3 regions of the Ligilactobacillus sp. UO.C109 genome follow, and region 1 is predicted to be linked to each of the others. Evidence: predicted binding sites of a transcription regulator. Region 1 holds the regulator's gene; each other region holds the start of a gene.
The links. Region 1 encodes Rex, which represses fermentation and respiration genes when NADH is low (regulators of the CRP and FNR family bind a similar motif). Its sites were predicted from a motif close to TTGTGAANTANTTCACAA; they were not measured.

Region 1 (6,702 bases):
AGCTAATATAGATTACGAGGACTTGGATGCGATAGCAGTGACTTATGGTCCAGGGTTAGTGGGTGCTTTATTAGTAGGTGTAGCTGCTGCTAAAGCCATTGCATTTGCACATAATTTACCATTAATTCCAGTAAATCATATGGCTGGACATATCTATGCCGCAAGATTTATAGGAGAGATAAAATTTCCAGCTTTAGCTTTATTAGTATCGGGAGGACATACTGAATTAGTATATATGCCTGAGGAAAATAAATTCCAAATAATTGGTGAAACTCGTGACGATGCAGCTGGAGAAGCTTTTGATAAAGTAGGTAGAGTAATGGGAATGAAGTATCCGTCTGGTAAGGAAATCGATGAATTAGCTAAAACGGGGAAAGATACTTTTAATTTTCCAAGAGCGATGGAGAAAGAAGATAACTTTGATTTTAGTTTCAGTGGTTTGAAGAGTGCGTTTATTAACACTGTACATCATGCTAGTCAAATTGGAGAAAAACTTGATAAGGCAGATTTAGCTACAAGTTTTGAACAAAGTGTAGTTGATGTATTAAGTAGCAAAACTGTCAAAGCATTGGGACATTTTAAGGTAAAACAATTAATTCTTGCTGGAGGCGTAGCTGCTAATCAAGGATTAAGAACAAGATTAGATAAGGAATTAACAGCATTTAAAGATGTAGAATTGTTGAAAGCACCTTTGAAATTATGTGGTGATAATGCAGCGATGATAGGTGCTGCTGGATATGTGGCTTTCAAGCATGGTGTTCGAGCTGACATGACATTGAATGCTGAACCAAGTCTAGAATTTGAATGGATGGTAGAAAAATAAAAAGATGTGAGACTTAGTATGACTAGAGTGAGCATAACTCTGGTATTAAGTCTTACATCTTTTTTATTGTAATCCTTCTAATTCTAAACTTAGTTCAGTCCATTTACTTTCGGCTTCATTTAAATCATTTGTTGCCTTAGATAGCTTTGTGTGTAACTCATCCATTTTTTGTGGATCATTGAAATTATCAGGTAGTGTCATTTCTTGCTCTATATTAGTTTTTAATTCTTCAAGACGTTCCATTTCAGATTCAGCATCATCAACTAAACGTTGTAATTTACGCTGTTGTTTTTGTAATTCTTTACTTTTCTTATAGTTAAGTTGCTTTTGAGAAGTTTTTGAAACTTGTTGATCATCTTGAGATTGTTCTGCCTCTTTAGCTGCTTCAATTGCTTCTAATTCAGCTTTTTTCTCTAAATAATAATCATAGTTACCAAGGTATAAGTTACTTCCCTCTGGAGTGATTTCAAGAACGGTATCAGCGACTTGATTGATGAAGTAACGGTCATGGGAAACAAATAAGATGGTTCCTTCAAAATCAATTAAAGCACTCTCTAATACTTCTTTACTATCTATATCTAAATGATTAGTGGGTTCGTCGAGCATTAAGAAATTATCTTCTTGTAGAGCAAGTTTTGTTAATGTTAATCTGGCCTTTTCCCCACCAGAAAGATTATGTACTACTTTTTTAACATCATCACCGACAAATAAGAAACTACCTAATAATGAGCGAACGTCTTTTTCTAACATATTAGGATGATCATCCCAGATTTCATTTAAGACAGTTTTTTTATCATGTAGGTTTTGTTGTTCCTGATCGTAGTACCCAGTTTGAACATTAGTACCAAAAGTAGCAGATCCATGGATGAAAGGAATATTTCCTAAAATACTCTTTAGTAAGGTGGATTTGCCAATTCCATTAGGTCCGACAACAGCCATTGCATGATGTTTGCGTAATTCGAAAGTGATAGGATTTGAAATAACTTTTGAATCATAGCCAATAGCAGCATCTGTAACCTTTAAAACTACATTTCCACTTTCCTTGCTAGCATGAAATTTAAAATGAGGGCCTTTTTCTTCACCTTCAGGACGCTCTAATCTATCCATTTTCTCTAATTGTTTTCTTTTACTTTGAGCTCTTTTAGTTGTGGAAGCTCGAACTAAGTTTTTATTAACAAAATCCTCTAATTTTTGAATTTTCACTTGTTGCTTTTCATATTCTTTCCATTGAGTACGCAAGCGAGAAGCTTTTTCTTCAATATAATGAGAATAATTTCCAACATAATGACTAGAATGTTGATGACTTAATTCATAAACTTCATTGACAACTTTATCTAAGAAGTAGCGGTCATGTGAAACAATTAAAAGGGCACCGGTATAACCTTGGATATAATTTTCTAACCAAGTCAAAGTTTCAATGTCGAGGTGGTTAGTAGGTTCGTCAAGGATTAATAAATCACGTTTTTCTAAAAGTAATTTAGCTAAAGCTAAACGAGTTTTTTGTCCACCTGATAAGTCAGAAACCATTTTTCCATAGTCTTCTTCAAAGAATTGGAAACCATGTAAAACAGCTTTTACTTCATTTTCATAACCATAACCATTATTTTCTTGGAAGTCATGTTGTAATTGATCATATTGATTTAATAATTGTTGATATTCCTTAGATTCATGTGGAATTGACGGAGAAGCAATCTTTTCTTCAAGTTGATGAATCTTAGCTTCCATCTTTTGCAAGGGTTCAAAGACACTTAACATTTCATCTAATACATTTTTAGTAGATTCTAATCCTGTATGTTGTGCTAAATATCCAATAGTTAAATCTCGTTTAGTAACGATTTTTCCTTCATCTGGAAGTGATTCACCGATTAACATTTTTATTAGTGTAGATTTTCCTGCTCCGTTGCGACCAACAAGTGCGATCTTGGAATTATCTTTTATATCAAGATTGACATTCTCAAAAAGGATATCTGCTCCAAAATGTCGGGCAACTTGCTGTGCTTGTAAAAGTAGCATAAAATCACCTTTTCTATTAATTTACTGTATTATAACACTAAGACGATTTATAGTGTAACATAGAAATTTCACAAATAAAAACGTTAAAGATGATAATTAAGCCAATATATTGTATAATTGTGGAGCTATGTGTTAAACTTATGTTAAATATTTCACGAAAAGAGGAAAGTCTAATGGCAGAAGTAAAGATTCCGCAGGCTACTGCAAAACGTCTACCGATATATTATCGTTATCTAAGACTATTATCTAATTCTGGAAAGAATAGAGTTTCTTCAACAGAATTAGCTGAAGCCGTAAAAGTAGATTCTGCTACTATTCGACGTGATTTTTCGTATTTTGGTGCTTTAGGTAAACGTGGTTACGGATATGATGTACAAAGTTTACTTGATTTTTTTACTAAGCAATTAAATCAAGATACGTTAACTAATGTTGCTTTGGTTGGGGTTGGTAATTTAGGACATGCTTTATTGAACTTTAATTTCCATCAAAGTAATCATGTAAGAATTAGTGCAGCATTTGATGTAAATGAAGATATTACGGGAACAATTCAAAGTGGAATTCCAGTATATCCAATGTCTGATATGAAAGAACAATTAAAGTTACAGCAAATTGAAATTGTAATTTTAACTGTTCCAGCTCCTGTAGCACAAAAAGTTACAGATGAGTTAGTGGAAGTTGGTGTAAGGGGAATATTGAATTTTACACCACTTAGAATTACTGTACCAGAAAATATACGTGTGCAAAATGTAGATTTGACGAATGAAATGGAAACTTTGATTTATTTCTTGAATCATTTTGGAAGCACAGAAGAGTAGTGTTACATAGAAGACCGAAATGAGTCTCAAAATAAAAATTGCTGAAGATTATGATGTTATCTAATCACATTAATCTTCAGCAATTTTTTGATATTAATAACTTCTAAAGCGATGATAGAAGTATAATAAACAAGTTTAGAAATATATGACTAAAAGTAGAAGTAATAATCGTTCCAGTCCGATAGTAAATATAGCAAAACAAAAGGCCAATACTAGCATAGATAAGGAAATGACCATCCATATGAGCTAAACTAAATAGAAGACTGGAAATTAAGGCAGCAGGTAGAAAAGGGATGAATCTTGAAAAATTTCCAAATAAAACTTTTCTAAAAATTAACTCTTCCATTACAGGTGCAACAATTCCAGGTACTAAAATGTAGTATGGGTAATGGTGAACAATTTCTAACAATAGGTTAGTATTAGCTGAATATGATGAAAAATGAAAAAGTCCTGATTCGATACGAGATAATCCAATTTGAATTATGAGGGCACCGACCATACCAAGGATACTCCAGAGTAAAATAGATTTAAGTTTAATAGTTTTATATTCTAATTTATTTTTAAAAGAGAATCTATGATTGAGATAAACAATAAACAACATGCAGAGTATTCCAATAATAGTTTCAACCAAATAAAAATTATGACTTTGATTATAAAAAATATTGAATATTGCTAACAAAATTTGATAACCAATATAGGTTAGCAATAAGGGAATAGAATTTCTTTGTTCCAAATTAATTATCACCTTTCATTTTTAAGTTTAATTGTACCATTAACAGGTCAAATAAAAAAATTAGCACTCTAATGTGTCGAGTGATAAAAAATACTTGCAATTTATATTTAAAGTGGTTATAGTATTAATTGTAGTTAGCACTCAAGAGTTGAGAGTGCTAAATGATACAGATGATTGATATTGGAGGGATTAGACGTGCTTAAACCATTAGGAGATCGCGTTGTTTTAAAAGTTCAAAAGGAAGAAGAACAATCCATTGGTGGAATTGTTATCGCAAGTAATGCAAAAGAAAAGCCTACAACAGGTGAAGTAATTGCTGTTGGTAACGGACGTATCTTAGACAATGGACAAAGGGTTGAACCTGAAGTAAAAGTTGGTCAATCAGTTGTTTTTGATAAGTATGCTGGTTCTGAAGTTAAATATGAAGGCGAAGAATATTTAGTAATCCGTGAAAATGACATTATTGCGGTTATAGATTAATTTTTAATTAATTTGAGGTGAAGAGATTTATGGCAAAGGAAATTAAGTTTTCAGAAGATGCTCGTTCAAAGATGTTGAAGGGTGTAGATAAATTAGCAAATACAGTAAAATCAACTATTGGTCCTAAAGGCCGTAATGTTGTTTTGGAACAATCTTATGGTTCCCCCACAATTACAAATGATGGTGTAACAATTGCTAAGGCTATTGATTTAGAAGATCATTTCGAAAATATGGGAGCAAAATTGGTGTCTGAAGTTGCTTCTAAGACAAATGATATTGCAGGTGATGGTACAACAACTGCTACTGTTTTAACACAAGCTATTGTAAATGAAGGTATGAAGAATGTAACTGCTGGTGCAAACCCAGTTGGAATTCGTCGTGGTATTGAATTAGCAACTAAGGCTGCAGTTGATGCATTACATGAAATGTCCCATACAGTAGAATCCAAGAGTGATATTGCACAAGTTGCTTCTATTTCATCTGCTAACGAAGAAGTTGGTAAATTAATTGCCGATGCTATGGAAAAAGTTGGTAATGATGGTGTTATTACAATTGAAGAATCTAAAGGTATCGATACTTCTTTAGATGTTGTTGAAGGTATGCAATTTGATAGAGGATATCTATCACAATATATGGTAACTGATAATGATAAGATGGAAGCTGATTTAGATAATCCATACATTTTATTAACAGATAAGAAGATTTCAAACATTCAAGAAGTATTACCATTATTGCAATCAATTGTACAACAAGGTCGTCCATTATTGATTATTGCTGATGATGTAGACGGTGAAGCATTACCTACACTTGTTTTGAACAAGATTCGTGGAACATTTAACGTTGTTGCAGTTAAAGCTCCAGGATTTGGCGATCGTCGTAAGGCAATGTTACAAGATATTGCTACATTGACAGGTGCTACTGTTATCACAGATGACTTAGGCTTACAATTGAAAGATACAACAGTTGAACAATTAGGTTCTGCTGGAAAAGTAACAGTAACTAAGGAAAATACAACAATTGTTGAAGGTGCTGGTGATAAGGACAAGATTGCTGAACGTGTAGAACAAATTAAGAAGCAAATTAGTGAAACAACTTCTGATTTTGATCGTGAAAAATTACAAGAACGTTTGGCTAAATTATCTGGTGGTGTTGCAGTTATTAAAGTTGGTGCTGCAACTGAAACAGAATTGAAAGAACGTAAGTACCGTATTGAAGATGCTTTGAATGCTACACGTGCTGCTGTTGAAGAAGGATTTGTTCCTGGTGGTGGTACAGCATTGGTAAATGTTATTGGTAAAGTTGCTGCTTTGGAAGAAGAAGGCGACGTACAAACAGGTATTAACATTGTAAAACGTGCTTTGGAAGAACCTGTTCGTCAAATCGCAGAAAATGCAGGTTTAGAAGGTTCTGTAATTGTTGAAAAATTAAAGGAACAAAAACCAGGTGTAGGTTTCAATGCTGCTACAAATGAATGGGTTGACATGGTTGAAGCTGGTATTGTGGATCCTACAAAGGTAACTCGTTCAGCACTTCAAAATGCAGCTAGTGTATCTGCTTTATTATTAACAACAGAAGCAGTAGTTGCTGATAAGCCAGAACCAGAAAGTAACGACCAAATGCCTGCAACACCAGGTATGGGTGGTATGATGTAATCTAGGTTTAGATTACTAAATTAAAATAAGTAATAAACACTGAGATTTCAGTCATGAAATTTCAGTGTTTATTTTTTTAAAATTATATAATATTTTAAATGTATTATATAAAAGTTAAAGATTGTTCAATGATTTTATTATATCCTACATGTTATACTAACATTAGTGATAGTTAGGGATTGGGGG
Region 2 (6,587 bases), on a different contig from region 1:
TTCAAATTATATCATATACAAAAACTTTCTAAAAAGAATCACTGAAAATAATTTTTTATAAAGTATTATTAAGGATTAATGATCCCAAGACGTATATAAATAAGTTTTAATATTTTAAAATAAGTATTTGTAATTAAATAATTAAAAAATATTGACAAAAACATTTTATGGGCGTAATGTAAAAGCATATTGATGACCATAATATAGGGGTTGATAGCGATGAATTTTGATGATAATGAAGAATTAGTAAATAAGCAAGTTGACATGAATGCTTATTCACACAACTTATTAAAAGAAAAATATCCTACGAAACAAGATGTGATTACTGAAATTATGAACTTGGAAGCAATTTTGCATCTTCCAAAGGGAACTGAACACTTTGTAAGTGATTTGCATGGGGAGTATACAGCATTTGATCACGTTTTAAGAAATGGTTCTGGGAGTATTAAACAGAAAATTCAAGATTACTTTTCAGATAGAATGACAGAACAAACGATGCAAGATTTTGCTTTGCTAATCTACTATCCTGAAGATGAATTGGCTCTAGTAAAGAAAAAATTACGTACAGAAAATGAGCTACAACAATGGTACTTAGATAACATTTCCCACTTATTAGAATTTTTAGAATTATCAGGAAGCAAGTATACGCGCTCAAAGGTTCGTAAAGCACTAAATCCTAATTTTGTATATATAACAGAAGAATTATTATATAACGATCCTCAAGAATTTAATAAGAGAAGTTATATTAATCAACTTTTGAAGAATATTTTGAAATTAGATCAAGCAGATAAATTTATTATTGCTACCTGTTACACAATTCAAAGATTAGTAGTAGATCACTTACATGTTCTAGGCGATGTTTACGATAGGGGAGAAGAACCAGACAAAATTATGGATAGATTGATGAATTATCATTCTGTCGATATGCAATGGGGAAATCATGATTTACTATGGCTAGGTGCAATGGCAGGCTCAAAACTATGTATGTTGAATTTATTGAGAATTTGTGCAAGATATAATAATTTAAATATTATAGAAGATGCATATGGCATTAATCTACGTCACCTATCAAGATTTGCTGAAGAGCAATATGAAGATAATCCTCAGTTTAGACCTAAGTTGACCAATGGTGATGGGTATAGATTCAACGGCGAAAAGCTACAAATTACGCAAATTCATCAAGCTGTTGCGATGATGCAATTTAAGCTTGAAGGGAAAGTTATAGCTAGAAGACCAGAATTGGAAATGGATGATCGAGATTTACTTAATAAGATAGATTACAAGAAAAATGTAATTAGTTTAAATGGTAAAGAATATCCGTTACAAAATACTTGTTTCAACACAGTAGACCCTAAAAATCCTAGTGAATTAACAGATGAAGAAAATGCGATTGTAGATGAATTATTAATTTCCATTCAACATTCTACAAAATTAAAACGTCATCTAGATTTTATGATGAATAAAGGTAGTATGTACCGTACATATAATGGCAATCTCTTATTCCATGGATGTATTCCTGCAGATGAAGAAGGAAATTTCTGTAGCTTGAAGATTGGTAGTAAAGAATATTCAGGTAAAAAGTTATTTGATTTTTCTGAAAAGATGATTCGAAAAGCTTACTCTAAGCCAAATGTAAAAGATGATTTTGCCACTGATTTTATGTGGTATTTATGGCAAGGAGCTCTTTCCCCACTGTTCGGTAAGAAATCTATGACTACTTTTGAACGTTATTTTATTGCAGATAAAGCTTGTCATGAAGAAGTAAAGAATCCATATTATAAATTAAGGGAAAATAAGGATTTCTGCATCAAAATTTTACAAGAATTTGGATTTGCTGGTGATGATACTAATCATATTATTAATGGTCATACTCCAGTTAAAAGAGGCCATAATGCAATCTGCGCAGAGGGTTATATGTTGGTAATTGATGGAGGATACTCCAAAGCCTATCAGCCAACAACAGGGATCGCTGGATATACATTATTGTATAATTCATATGGCTTGCAACTAGTTTCGCATCAACCATTTACTTCAAAACAAGATGCTATTAGAAGCGGGAAAGATATCGTTTCAACGGTTCGAGTGGTAAAGCATGAATTACAACGAAAATCAGTTGCGGATACTGATATTGGTGAAAATATTAAAGAAAAAATTAGAGTTTTGTATAATTTATTGAGAAATTATGATTAGAATAAAACATCATCTCAGAGCTAATTTGAGATGATGTTTTTTTGAACTTAATCAGCAAAAGATTAATCTTTCTTTCGTTTCTTTAAACTAAGTCCAGTTGCTAAAGAAAGCATCAAGAGACCAATAGTAGTTAAACCATTATACTCTTCACCAGTTTGTGGAAGTTCCTTGGATGTTGTAGTTTGTTGTAAAGGAACAACTTGATTAGTGTCACCATCACTAATTGTAATATTAGTATTACTTGGATTGGCTTGTAATTTTGCTTGAACCTTACTATTTAAATTATTAGTTTGTATCGTAGTATTATTAGTTGAACTATTTTGGGTAGTATCAGTGCTACTCAAATTATTAGTTACGCTGTTGCTTGATTCACTAGTGGAAGTGGTGGGTACAGTTGAATTTGTAACTGTTTCAGCATCACTTAAAGTAGGGGTGGTCTGAACTGTATCTTTTGAAGTATCAACAGGAGCTGAAGTAGCATTAGTTAAACTAACTTTGTTGTTAGTCGTATGATTTTCAGTTGTATTATTAGCGGCTACTGTAGTAGAGTTTATGCCTGTATCAACTTCACTAGTTGTATCAGCTAAGACTTGGGGTGTAAAGAAAAAGACAGTTCCAAGAGCAACTGAAACATCTAAGTGCATAGCGAGGTACATGTGGAGTATTAGCAATTCGCTTGCCATAATGATTGTTTTTGCTAAGCATAGTCAATCTTTCTTTTCTAAAAGTATTAAGAAATGCTCAAGGTTGAATAAGATTCAAAAATCTAGAGATTGTCAGAAATAAGATTTAATTAACACATTTTTGAGTAGCTAGAAAACGTAGTAAGTATAAAAATATAAGGTTAAATCTGACTTCTAGTTATGTGAATAATGTAACTTGACGTCTTTGCGACAAATTACGATAATTTCATTCAATTTCTATACATTCCTACCCCTTTAGAATATAGTAAAATAAATATTTTTTTAAATATTTTTTCTTCACATTTTTTCGAGGAGATAAAACTAAATAATAGAGAAGATAATTTCTTGAAATAGTTGTTATAAGTAGCATTGACACACTTGAGAATCTGATGTTGTTTTTAAACTAAATGGAATTAATGGCAATTAATGAGATTTGTAAAAAACAGTGTTATTTTAACTATAATTATGAACTTAATGTTCAATCAACATTAAGTTATTTTTGTTGATAAAATTCTCGGAATATATTGTAAAAGTGTACCATATGAGATATGATTAAATTATAATAGAAAACGTTTACAAAAAAATATTTTTTAAGTTTTTTGTTATGCTTTATTTTGTATTTTTGATCGATTGATATAAGTGACTTATTTAACAAAATCTGAGAAAAAATAAAATTAAATTTAAAAATAGTATTGATTTATTGTAGATATGATGTTATTTTATAAGTGTAATATTTGTGAATTAATTCACGATAACACAATTATATTTGTATCGTTTATTAATGGTTAAATATTAACTTATAGTTTATTTAGCTATAGTAGGAGGCTAAAGTAATGGTTAACAAGACAAACAACAAAGAAGAAGATGCTCGTGTATACACTGATGGTTTAGTAGAAAAAGCATTAAAAGCTGAACAAGAATATTCTACTTTCTCACAAGAACAAGTAGATAAGATTGTTGCAGCTGCTGCTTTGGCTGGCTCAGAGGCTGCTTTGATTTTAGCTCATGAAGCAGTAGATGAAACTGGACGTGGGGTTGTAGAAGATAAGGATACAAAGAACCGTTTCGCAACTGAAAATGTCTATAATGCTATTAAGAATGATAAAACAGTTGGTGTAATTGAAGAAGATAAGATTAAAGGCGAAGTAAAAATTGCAGCTCCACTTGGTGTTTTAGCAGGTATTGTACCTACAACAAACCCAACATCAACAGCAATGTTTAAGTCATTATTAGCATTGAAGACTAGAAACGCAATTGTATTCGCTTTCCATCCACAAGCACAAAAATGTTCGGCACATGCAGCAAAAATTATTTACGACGCAGCTGTAAAAGCTGGTGCTCCAAAGAACATTATTCAATGGATTGAGGAACCAAGTCTAGAAAAGACAACAGCTCTTATTCAGAATCGAAAGATTGCTTCTATTTTGGCTACTGGTGGTCCAGGAATGGTTAATGCAGCTTTGAAGTCTGGTAATCCATCAATGGGTGTAGGTGCTGGTAATGGTGCTATCTACGTTGATCATACAGCACACCTTGACAGAGCTGTTGAAGATTTACTTCTATCTAAGAGATTTGATAACGGTATGATTTGTGCTACTGAAAACTCTGCAGTTGTTGAAGCTCCTATCTATGATGAATGGCTAAAGAAGATGGAAGAAAAAGGAGCATACGTTGTTCCTAAGAAAGACTATAAGAAGATTGAAGATTTCGTATTCAATGATAGACATGGTGTAAATGGTCCAGTTGCTGGTAAGCCAGCTCGCTGGATTGCTGAACAAGCTGGTGTAGAACTTCCAGAAGGTAAAGATGTAATGTTATTTGAACTTTCTGCTAAGAACATCGGTGAAAAGCTATCATCCGAAAAACTTTCTCCATTATTGTCAGTATATAAAGCAAAAGATCGTGAAGATGGTATTAAGACCGTTGCTGCATTATTAGATTATCAAGGTGCAGGCCATAACGCTGCTATCCAAATTGGTTCTCAATCCGATCCATTTGTAAAAGAATTTGGTGATAGAACTAAAGCAGCTCGTATCTTGGTAAATCAACCTGATTCCATTGGTGGTATTGGTGATATTTACACAGATGGCTTACGTGCAAGTTTGACACTTGGAACAGGATCATGGGGGAAGAATTCATTGTCACATAATTTATCAACATCAGACCTATTAAATGTTAAGACAGTTGCTAAGAGACGTAACAGACCTCAATGGGTTCGTTTACCAGAAAAGATCTACTACGAAAAGAATGCTATCAGCTATCTACAAGATGAAACTGAAGATATCAACCGTGCATTCATCGTAGCTGACCCAGGAATGGTTAAGTTTGGATTTGTAGACAAAGTTTACGATCAATTAGCAGCAAGAGAAAATGAAGTTAAGACAGCTCTTTATGGAACTGTAAGACCTGACCCAATGTTAGGACAAACAATTGAAATTGCTCAACAAATGGCACAATTCGAACCAGATACAGTTATTGCTATTGGTGGTGGTTCCGCATTGGATGCTACAAAGATTGCTCGTTACATCTATGAATACTCCTTAGATCAAGAACCAGGATTCTTAGATAGCTACGAAAAAGTTAGTGAAGTATTTAAAGAATTACAACAAAAATTCGTTGATATCCGTAAGAGAATTGTTAAATTCCATCACGCTAAGAAGACAAGAATGTTTGCAATTCCAACAACATCTGGTACAGGTTCTGAAGTAACACCATATGCTGTTATTACAGATGATAATACACACGTTAAGTATCCATTAACAGACTATGAATTGACACCACAAGTAGCAATTGTAGACCCAGAATTTGTAATGACTGTTCCTAAGAGAACTGTAGCTCTATCTGGATTGGATAGTTTGTCACATGCTCTTGAATCATATGTATCAGTCATGGCATCCGATTTCACACGCCCATGGTCAATGCAAGCTATTAAGTTAGTATTTGAAAACTTGGAAGCTTCATATAAGTATGATCCAAAACATCCTACATTAGAAGGCGAAAAAGCTCGTGAAAATATGCACTATGCTGCAACATTAGCAGGTATGGCATTTGCTAATGCATTCTTGGGTATTAACCACTCAATCGCTCACAAGACTGGTGGGGAATTTGGATTACCTCATGGTTTGGCAATTTCCATTGCTATGCAACACGTAATTAAATTTAACGGTGCTTCTGGTCGTGTAAAACGTACACCATTCCCACGTTATGAAGTATATCGTGCTCAAAAAGACTATGCAGATATTGCTCGTGCATTAGGTTTGAAAGGTAACTCAGATGCTGAATTAGTAGATGCATTATGCAACAAGATTAACGATTTAATGAAGAAATTAGACGTTGAACCTAAGTTATCTGCAAATGGTGTAACTAAAGAACAATTTGAAAAAGCTCTTGATAAGATGGTTGATCGTGTTTACGATGATCAATGCACAACTGCAAATCCTCGTCAACCATACTTGAAAGAAATTCGTCAATTGTTGATCGATCAATTCTAATTATTTAGTAAATTGTAATTACCATTAATATCAATTGGGATATCTTATAACTATATGGTTGTAAGATATCCTTTTTATATTTTAAATAATTGAGGTGAGAAATTATGAATCGAATTACAGAAATGTTAGGAATTAAATATCCAATTATTCAAGGAGCGATGCAAGATGTAGCCAAAGCAAGATTGGTGGCAGCTGTTTCTAATGCTGGTGGGCTAGGTGTATT
Region 3 (6,702 bases), on a different contig from region 1:
AGTTGTAAAAATGTAGAGTAACTTTAGTTTTGAGAGTTATATAATAACAAAACAAAATCCGTCCAATGAACAAAATTCATTGAACGGATTTGTTTTATATTAACCTATTCAGCTTCTCCGGTATGCTCTTGATTAACGTCAACATGACGAACGGAATAACCAAGATAGAAGAGTAAACCTATTCCGAGCCAGATAAAGTAACTAATCCAAGCTGGTAGGGTGATGTTTATCATTAAAACAACACACACAATGATTGATAGGATCGGTAGGACATTTCCAAACGGAACCTTAAATGGTCGTGGTAAATCTGGCTGCTGTTTACGTAATAAAATTACGATTAAAGAGATTAGACTGAAGACTGCCAGAGAACCGACATTAGCAATTAAAGCTAAGTTTCTCATATCCATAAATCCAGCAAGAATAGCTGCTAAAAGTCCATTTAACCATAGCGCACGGTTAGGACTGTGACTCTTAGAATTTAAGTGAGCTAGCTGCTTAGGTAAGAAACCACCACGACTCATGGACATTGTAATATTAGCTCCTGCATAAACAAAGGCAAGTACTACGGCCATGATGCCTAAAATAGCACCGGCAGAAACAATTTGGGCAGTTAAAGTATGTCCCTTTTCTAAAAGTACAAAAGCCATGGCTTCAGCAACATTGAGTTCCTTGTAAGGAACAACCCCGGTCATTACTAGACTAACTGCTACGTACAAAGCAGTTGAAACTACAAGTGAAATGATGATAGCACGAGGCAGATTATGTTGAACATTTTTAGCATCTTCTGCAGAAGTAGCGAGAGCATCAAAACCAAGAAAGGTGAAGAAAACAGTTGATGCTCCAACCATGATACCACTACCACCATATGGGAAGAAAGGATGCCAGTGAGTTGGACGTATGTGTTTAACACTAACAATAATAAATAGGAAAATTACAGTTAGTTTAATAATAACTAAAATGTTATTAAGTAGCTTACTTTCACTAGTTCCTTTTGTTAACACTAGGGTAATGAATAGAATCATGATAATCGCTGGTAAGTTCATAATACCGCCTGCTGATGGTGCAGCTAGAAAAGCTTTAGGTAGATGTACACCAAATTCTGCTAAGAATGAGTGGACATAACCTGTCCATCCATTTGCAACTGTAGCTGTTGTAGTAATATAAACTCCTAATAGTGTCCAGCCAGCAAAGAAAGCCATAACTTGCCCGATGGTAACCCAGGCATAAATGTAGGCACTTCCAGAGTTAGGGATTGAAGTTGAAAGTTCAGAATAACATAGCCCAATCAAACCACTAGCAATAGCAGCTACTAAGAAAGAAAAGATAACTGCCGGACCAGCAGTAGTAGCGGCTACAATACCAGTCAAAACCAAAATTCCAGTTCCAATCATCGCACCGATTCCCAGAATGGAAAGATCAAAAAGACCTAAAGAACGTTCGTCTTCCGACTTAATGCTGGCGTTTTTTAATACTTTATTAACGTCAATTTTATTTTTCATAGATTAGGTCGCCTCCTTTCCAAGTTAAAGGAGCAAATGTTAACCTTTATAAGGTGTGAATGGAAGGTCTAAACTATCTGCAACAGCTTTAGAAGTAAGGTTACCTTGATGTGTATTAATTCCTGTAAATATTGTGTTATCGTCAGCAGCAGCTTTATCAATACCTTTATTAGCAATTTCAATAGCATAGCGTACTGTTGCACTAGAAAGTGCTTCTGTAGCTGTCTTTGGAACAGCACCAGGCATATTAGCAACTGTATAATGAATAACGTCATGTGTTACATAGATTGGATCTTCATGAGTAGTTGCTCTTACTGTTGTTTCGAAGATACCACCTTGGTCGATAGGAATATCAACGATAACAGAACCTGGTTTCATATTCTTAATCATTTCTTCTGTAACTAATTTTGGTGCTTTAGCACCAGGAATTAGAACCGCACCGATTACTAAATCAGCTTCTTCAACAGCTTTCTTGATGTTAGCAGTATTTGACATTAAAGTTTGAATCTTTCCATCAAAGATATTGTCAATTTCAGCCAAGCGTTGAGCGTTAATATCAAGAATTGTAACTTGTGCCCCCATACCAACGGCAATTTTAGCAGCGTTGAAACCTACAGTACCACCACCGATTATAGTAACTTTACCGCGATGTACACCGGAAACACCACTTAATAGAATACCTTTACCGCCATGTACTTGTTCTAAGAAATGAGATCCAACTTGAATTGACATACGACCAGCAATTTCACTCATAGGGAAGAGAAGTGGTAAACCGCCACCTCTACCAACCATTGTTTCGTATGCTACCCCTGTAACCTTCTTTTCAATTAAGGCTTCTGTTAATGGTTTATCTGCAGCCAGATGAAGATAAGTATAGATGATTTGACCTGGTTTGAAGTATTGGTATTCACTTTCCAAAGGTTCTTTAACTTTGATGACCATTTCTGTATCCCATGCTTCTTCTGCTGAACCCATTGTTGCACCAGCAGCGATATATTCTTCATCTGGGAAACCAGAGCCAACGCCAGCTCCTTTTTCAACAATTACTGAATGGCCTGCATGAACTAAGCTTGCTACAGCACTTGGAGTAGCACCAACACGTTCTTCTTGTTTTTTGATTTCTTTAGGTACACCGATTAACATAATAGGATACTCCTTTCCAAATAATGAATAAAAATTCAAATAATTTCTCATTTTTCGTTGATAGCGCTTTCAACCTAATGCAAGAATAACACTTAAAAAGATAAATATCAACCCCTAAACCTAAAGTTTGTGAAATTTAATTCCCCTTTAATTAGCGGATTTTGGGAGTTTTTTCACAAAGTTGATCTTATATTGTTATTTATAAAACAACATTAGAACGATTGTTAGAAATGATTAATTATACATTAAATGTATAATTAATAAATGATTAGACTGGTTGATGTGAGAGTAGATATATCAAGTAATTTATGGAAAATTTATATTAGGTTATTGAAATTGGGAAAAATAAAAAAGGACTGAATTTAATAATCTTAGTCCTTTTTAATAATTAAATAGTTTCACCATTAATTTTAAAGGTTATTTCAGGAAATTCCTTATCTGCATCTTTACCTTCTAAAAATTCTAGTGCTTCACGTCTAATTTTACTTAAGTTAACACCCTGAGCTTTAGCAGCAAAGACACAACCACAGTAGCATTGGCGATAAACATCGTATTCATGACACATTTCAACTGAACGTTGATAACCACCATTTTTCTTGAAATCACTAGGAAGATAGTGGGTAGTATATAAACTTTGAACCTCTAGGCCTACTTGATTAATGACTTGAGAGTTTTTATGCGGACTAATTGTTAGTGCACTTCCAAAGTAGTCAAAGTCTAATTCTACAGCTTTTTGTGCCACTTTATCTAGTCGATAATCGTAACAAACACGACAACGTGCACCACCTTCGACTTCTTTTTCAAGTCCACGAACTTTTTCAAAATATTCCTGTGGTTCATAAGGGGCAGATATGAACTTAACATTATTTCCAGTGTTTTCATTGAAATCATGAATAAATTTTTGTTGAACATATTTTCTACGTTGATATTCAGCACGTGGATGAATATTAGAATTAGCATAGTAAACAGTAACATCAGCAAATTTTGTTAAGTACTCAAGCGTGTATGTACTACATGGTGCACAACAACTGTGTAAAAGAATACGTGGGCGAGTGTCAGCTTCTTCCCATTTCTTAACCATTTTTTGCATGACCTTATCGTAATTGATCTTTTGATTTTTATTCATTTTAGCAAGAATTTCTTCTACATCTATCAATTGACTCATCTCGATTCTATAACGAACTCAAATACTATAATACCATTAAAATCGTAGATTGAACTAATTTTCTTGACGTAAATTAGCATAATATTTATCAATGTAAGCTTTATAACTAACAGCCATAATAATATTGTGTAGCATACGCTGATATTCGGTATGCTCATTGCCTATTTCATCTAAGTCAGTTTTCAAACCAAAGACATACGGAAGAATATTTTCTAATTCTTCTACAAAATAATTATAGGCAACTTTAGTTGAATATGTTCGTCTTTGTAGTTCGATTGCTGCTTTTAAATCGCTAAGTTGCATTACATTTTTAGCAACAGCAATAAAAAATAATTCAGCAATTTGATCAGCTGCATAACGCTTTTTAACAGGTCGGCGAATTATCTTATGTTTAACATAATTACTAATCATCGAACTAGTTAGCTTTACATCGCCCAAAATTTCAAGCCTTTCGCTGATGTATGCAGTAGTTTGGTCTAAATACAATTCAACTTCAGGTAAATCGTCATATCGTGGTAGTTTAAAATTTTGGATACTTTGGCTTATTTTAAATTCTCTATTCATAAATTGATACCTCGCTAGCCTAAGTATATAGGTAAAGTAACATTTTATCAATGTAAAACTTATTATAAGTTTTTTAAAAACCGTTGACAATGTTTTTTATATTTTATAAGCTTAATGAAAATTCTATAAATAAGGAATGGTTGGAATTATGAAGAAAATAATTACAGATTCAGCAGCAAATTTAAATGTAACTGCATTAAATGGTATTGAACATCAGAGTGTAGATTTAACTTTAGTTTGTGGGGATAAAGTATTTTTAGATGGTGCTAATTTTGATCAAGCTGAATTCGATAAGTTTATCGAAAACAGTTCAACAGAAATAAAATCTTCTTGTCCTAGTGTTGAAAGTTACTTGGCAGCAATAGGGGATGCTGATGAAGTATATATTTTTACAATTTCAAGTGTGCTTTCGGGTTCGTATAATACTGCACAAACAGCTAAAAAAATGATTCTAGAGGAAGATCCAAATAGAAAAATACACGTCTTTGATACAAAAGCAGCAGGTCCAGCAGAACGTATGGCAGCTGTTAAAGCTAGTGAATTACTAAATGAAGGGGGAGACTTTTCTGAAGTAGTAACACAAGTTCAAGCTTATATTGACCATTTGAAAATCTTCTTTAGCTTACAGTCATTAACGAATTTAGCAAATAATGGTCGAATAAATAAAACTGTTGCGAAACTTGCAGGAGTCTTAAAAATTAATGTGCTAGGTTGGGCGAACGAAGAAGGAAAGATTGAACAATTAGGAAAAGCACGTGGAGCTAAACGTGCATATCAATCTTTGGTAGATACATTAGTTAAGCATAATTTTAATAGTAAAAAAGTGGTAATTGATCACGCAAACAATGAAAAAGGTGCATTAGCTTTGAAGGGCTTAATTCAAGCAAAGTATCCTGATTGTCAGATAGAAATTGGAATTTGTACAGCACTATGTAGCTTTTATGCAGAAAAAGGTGGTTTAATGGTTGGCTGTACTGTGAATGGTGAAAAGTAGGTTTAGTGGAAGTGATTTTTGTTATTCTCTGAATTTGAATACGCTATAATGAATATAGGTAAAAATAACGAGGTTACGTTATCATCAGCAGTAAAAGAGAGAGTTACAAATTTGGATGGTTAATAAAAGGAAGGTGTTTTAAATGAAGAAAGTAAACATCAAAGAAACCAAAGAAGTCATTCATGAGTTGTACAACAGTCTTATGGATAGACCTCAAAAACCAAGTGGATTGTTAGATATTACAGATGTTTTGCTACAAGTATATAAGAAATTAGATACTGTTAGATATCCAGAATATTTGATTAATAAGTTAGTAAATTATATATATTCAGTTGGATTTGATCAAAAAATTCGTTTTATGGGTAGAGATGGAGAGCTATTAAGGAAATTAGCTGATGAATCTAAGAAGGCAGGTCTAAATAGTAGATACAGAGCAGATTATTCAGCTAAATCCCAGTTTTATAGTTTATCTGAGGAAATTCCTAGAAGATAATGGTGTCAGACGAAAAAGATGCGTTAAAAATCCGTGCTTAAAATTTAAAAGATACTAATTTTTAAAAATATTATTATCAGAATCTGGCTATAATGATGTAGAGTTAAATTTTCAGGCTCAAGATTTAATCAAGGTCTGGAATAAAAGTTTAGAGTAGCATACTAAAAGCCCCTAGCTCAATATTACGAGCTAGAGGCTTTTTAAATCTGTTAATGACTATTTATTAACAGCATCTTTCAAGCCTTTACCTGGTTTGAATGCAGGAACTTTAGATGCTGGAATTTCGATTTCCTTACCTGTTTGTGGGTTACGACCCTTGCGAGCTGCACGTTCACGTACTTCGAAGTTACCAAAGCCGATGATTTGTACTTTCTTACCATCTACTAAAGCTTCTTTAACTGTTTCTGTGAATGCTGAAACAGCTGCTTCTGCTTCTTTCTTAGTTGTACCCATCTTTTCTGCGATAGCTTCTACTAATTCGTTCTTGTTCATTAATAATCACTCCCAATAAATATAGGTATTAGGGCTATAAAACCTTAATCTTCTGCAATTGTACTATATTCAAATGTGTTTTTGCAAGGGCTTTATAAAAAAATTACAAGAATCTAGAAATTAAAAAGTAAAAATTAAGTAAATTTTATCAATTAGCTTTTATATAGGGCTTTTTTATCACATTAATATGAACAAATTATGAAGTTAAATTTTATTTATAATGAACAAATGATTAAAGAATAATTGTTTATCAATTAAAAATATGTTAATATAAAAAATAACTTTTAGAAGAAGGAGATGAAGTGCATGGAAAAGTTGCTAGGTGAAAAACGCCGCTACAAGCTTTATAAAG

Region 2: adhE (bifunctional acetaldehyde-CoA/alcohol dehydrogenase) is a predicted target of Rex. The motif match lies at 3,608-3,625, and genes of this name have one in related genera.
Region 3: ald (alanine dehydrogenase) is a predicted target of Rex. The motif match lies at 2,835-2,852, and genes of this name have one in related genera.

Annotation. Positions count from the first base shown of each region.
Region 1 is NZ_JAPSFH010000027.1:44,831-51,532, forward strand. Features, by position in the region: gene tsaD (tRNA (adenosine(37)-N6)-threonylcarbamoyltransferase complex transferase subunit TsaD) at 1-823, shown strand, start outside; gene OZJ21_RS04500 (ABC-F family ATP-binding cassette domain-containing protein) at 887-2,836, opposite strand; gene OZJ21_RS04505 (redox-sensing transcriptional repressor Rex) at 3,010-3,651, shown strand; gene OZJ21_RS04510 (CPBP family intramembrane glutamic endopeptidase) at 3,755-4,384, opposite strand; gene groES (co-chaperone GroES) at 4,580-4,864, shown strand; gene groL (chaperonin GroEL) at 4,894-6,516, shown strand.
Region 2 is NZ_JAPSFH010000003.1:43,956-50,542, forward strand. Features, by position in the region: gene OZJ21_RS00290 (fructose-1,6-bisphosphatase) at 220-2,190, shown strand; gene OZJ21_RS00295 (LPXTG cell wall anchor domain-containing protein) at 2,253-2,834, opposite strand; gene adhE (bifunctional acetaldehyde-CoA/alcohol dehydrogenase) at 3,707-6,364, shown strand; gene OZJ21_RS00305 (NAD(P)H-dependent flavin oxidoreductase) at 6,469-6,587, shown strand, end outside.
Region 3 is NZ_JAPSFH010000003.1:126,592-133,293, reverse strand. Features, by position in the region: gene OZJ21_RS00740 (hypothetical protein) at 1-16, shown strand, start outside; gene OZJ21_RS00735 (APC family permease) at 105-1,499, opposite strand; gene ald (alanine dehydrogenase) at 1,539-2,642, opposite strand; gene OZJ21_RS00725 (epoxyqueuosine reductase QueH) at 3,031-3,798, opposite strand; gene OZJ21_RS00720 (DUF1836 domain-containing protein) at 3,862-4,371, opposite strand; gene OZJ21_RS00715 (DegV family protein) at 4,520-5,365, shown strand; gene OZJ21_RS00710 (bacteriocin immunity protein) at 5,508-5,858, shown strand; gene OZJ21_RS00705 (HU family DNA-binding protein) at 6,075-6,350, opposite strand; gene OZJ21_RS00700 (S8 family serine peptidase) at 6,657-6,702, shown strand, end outside.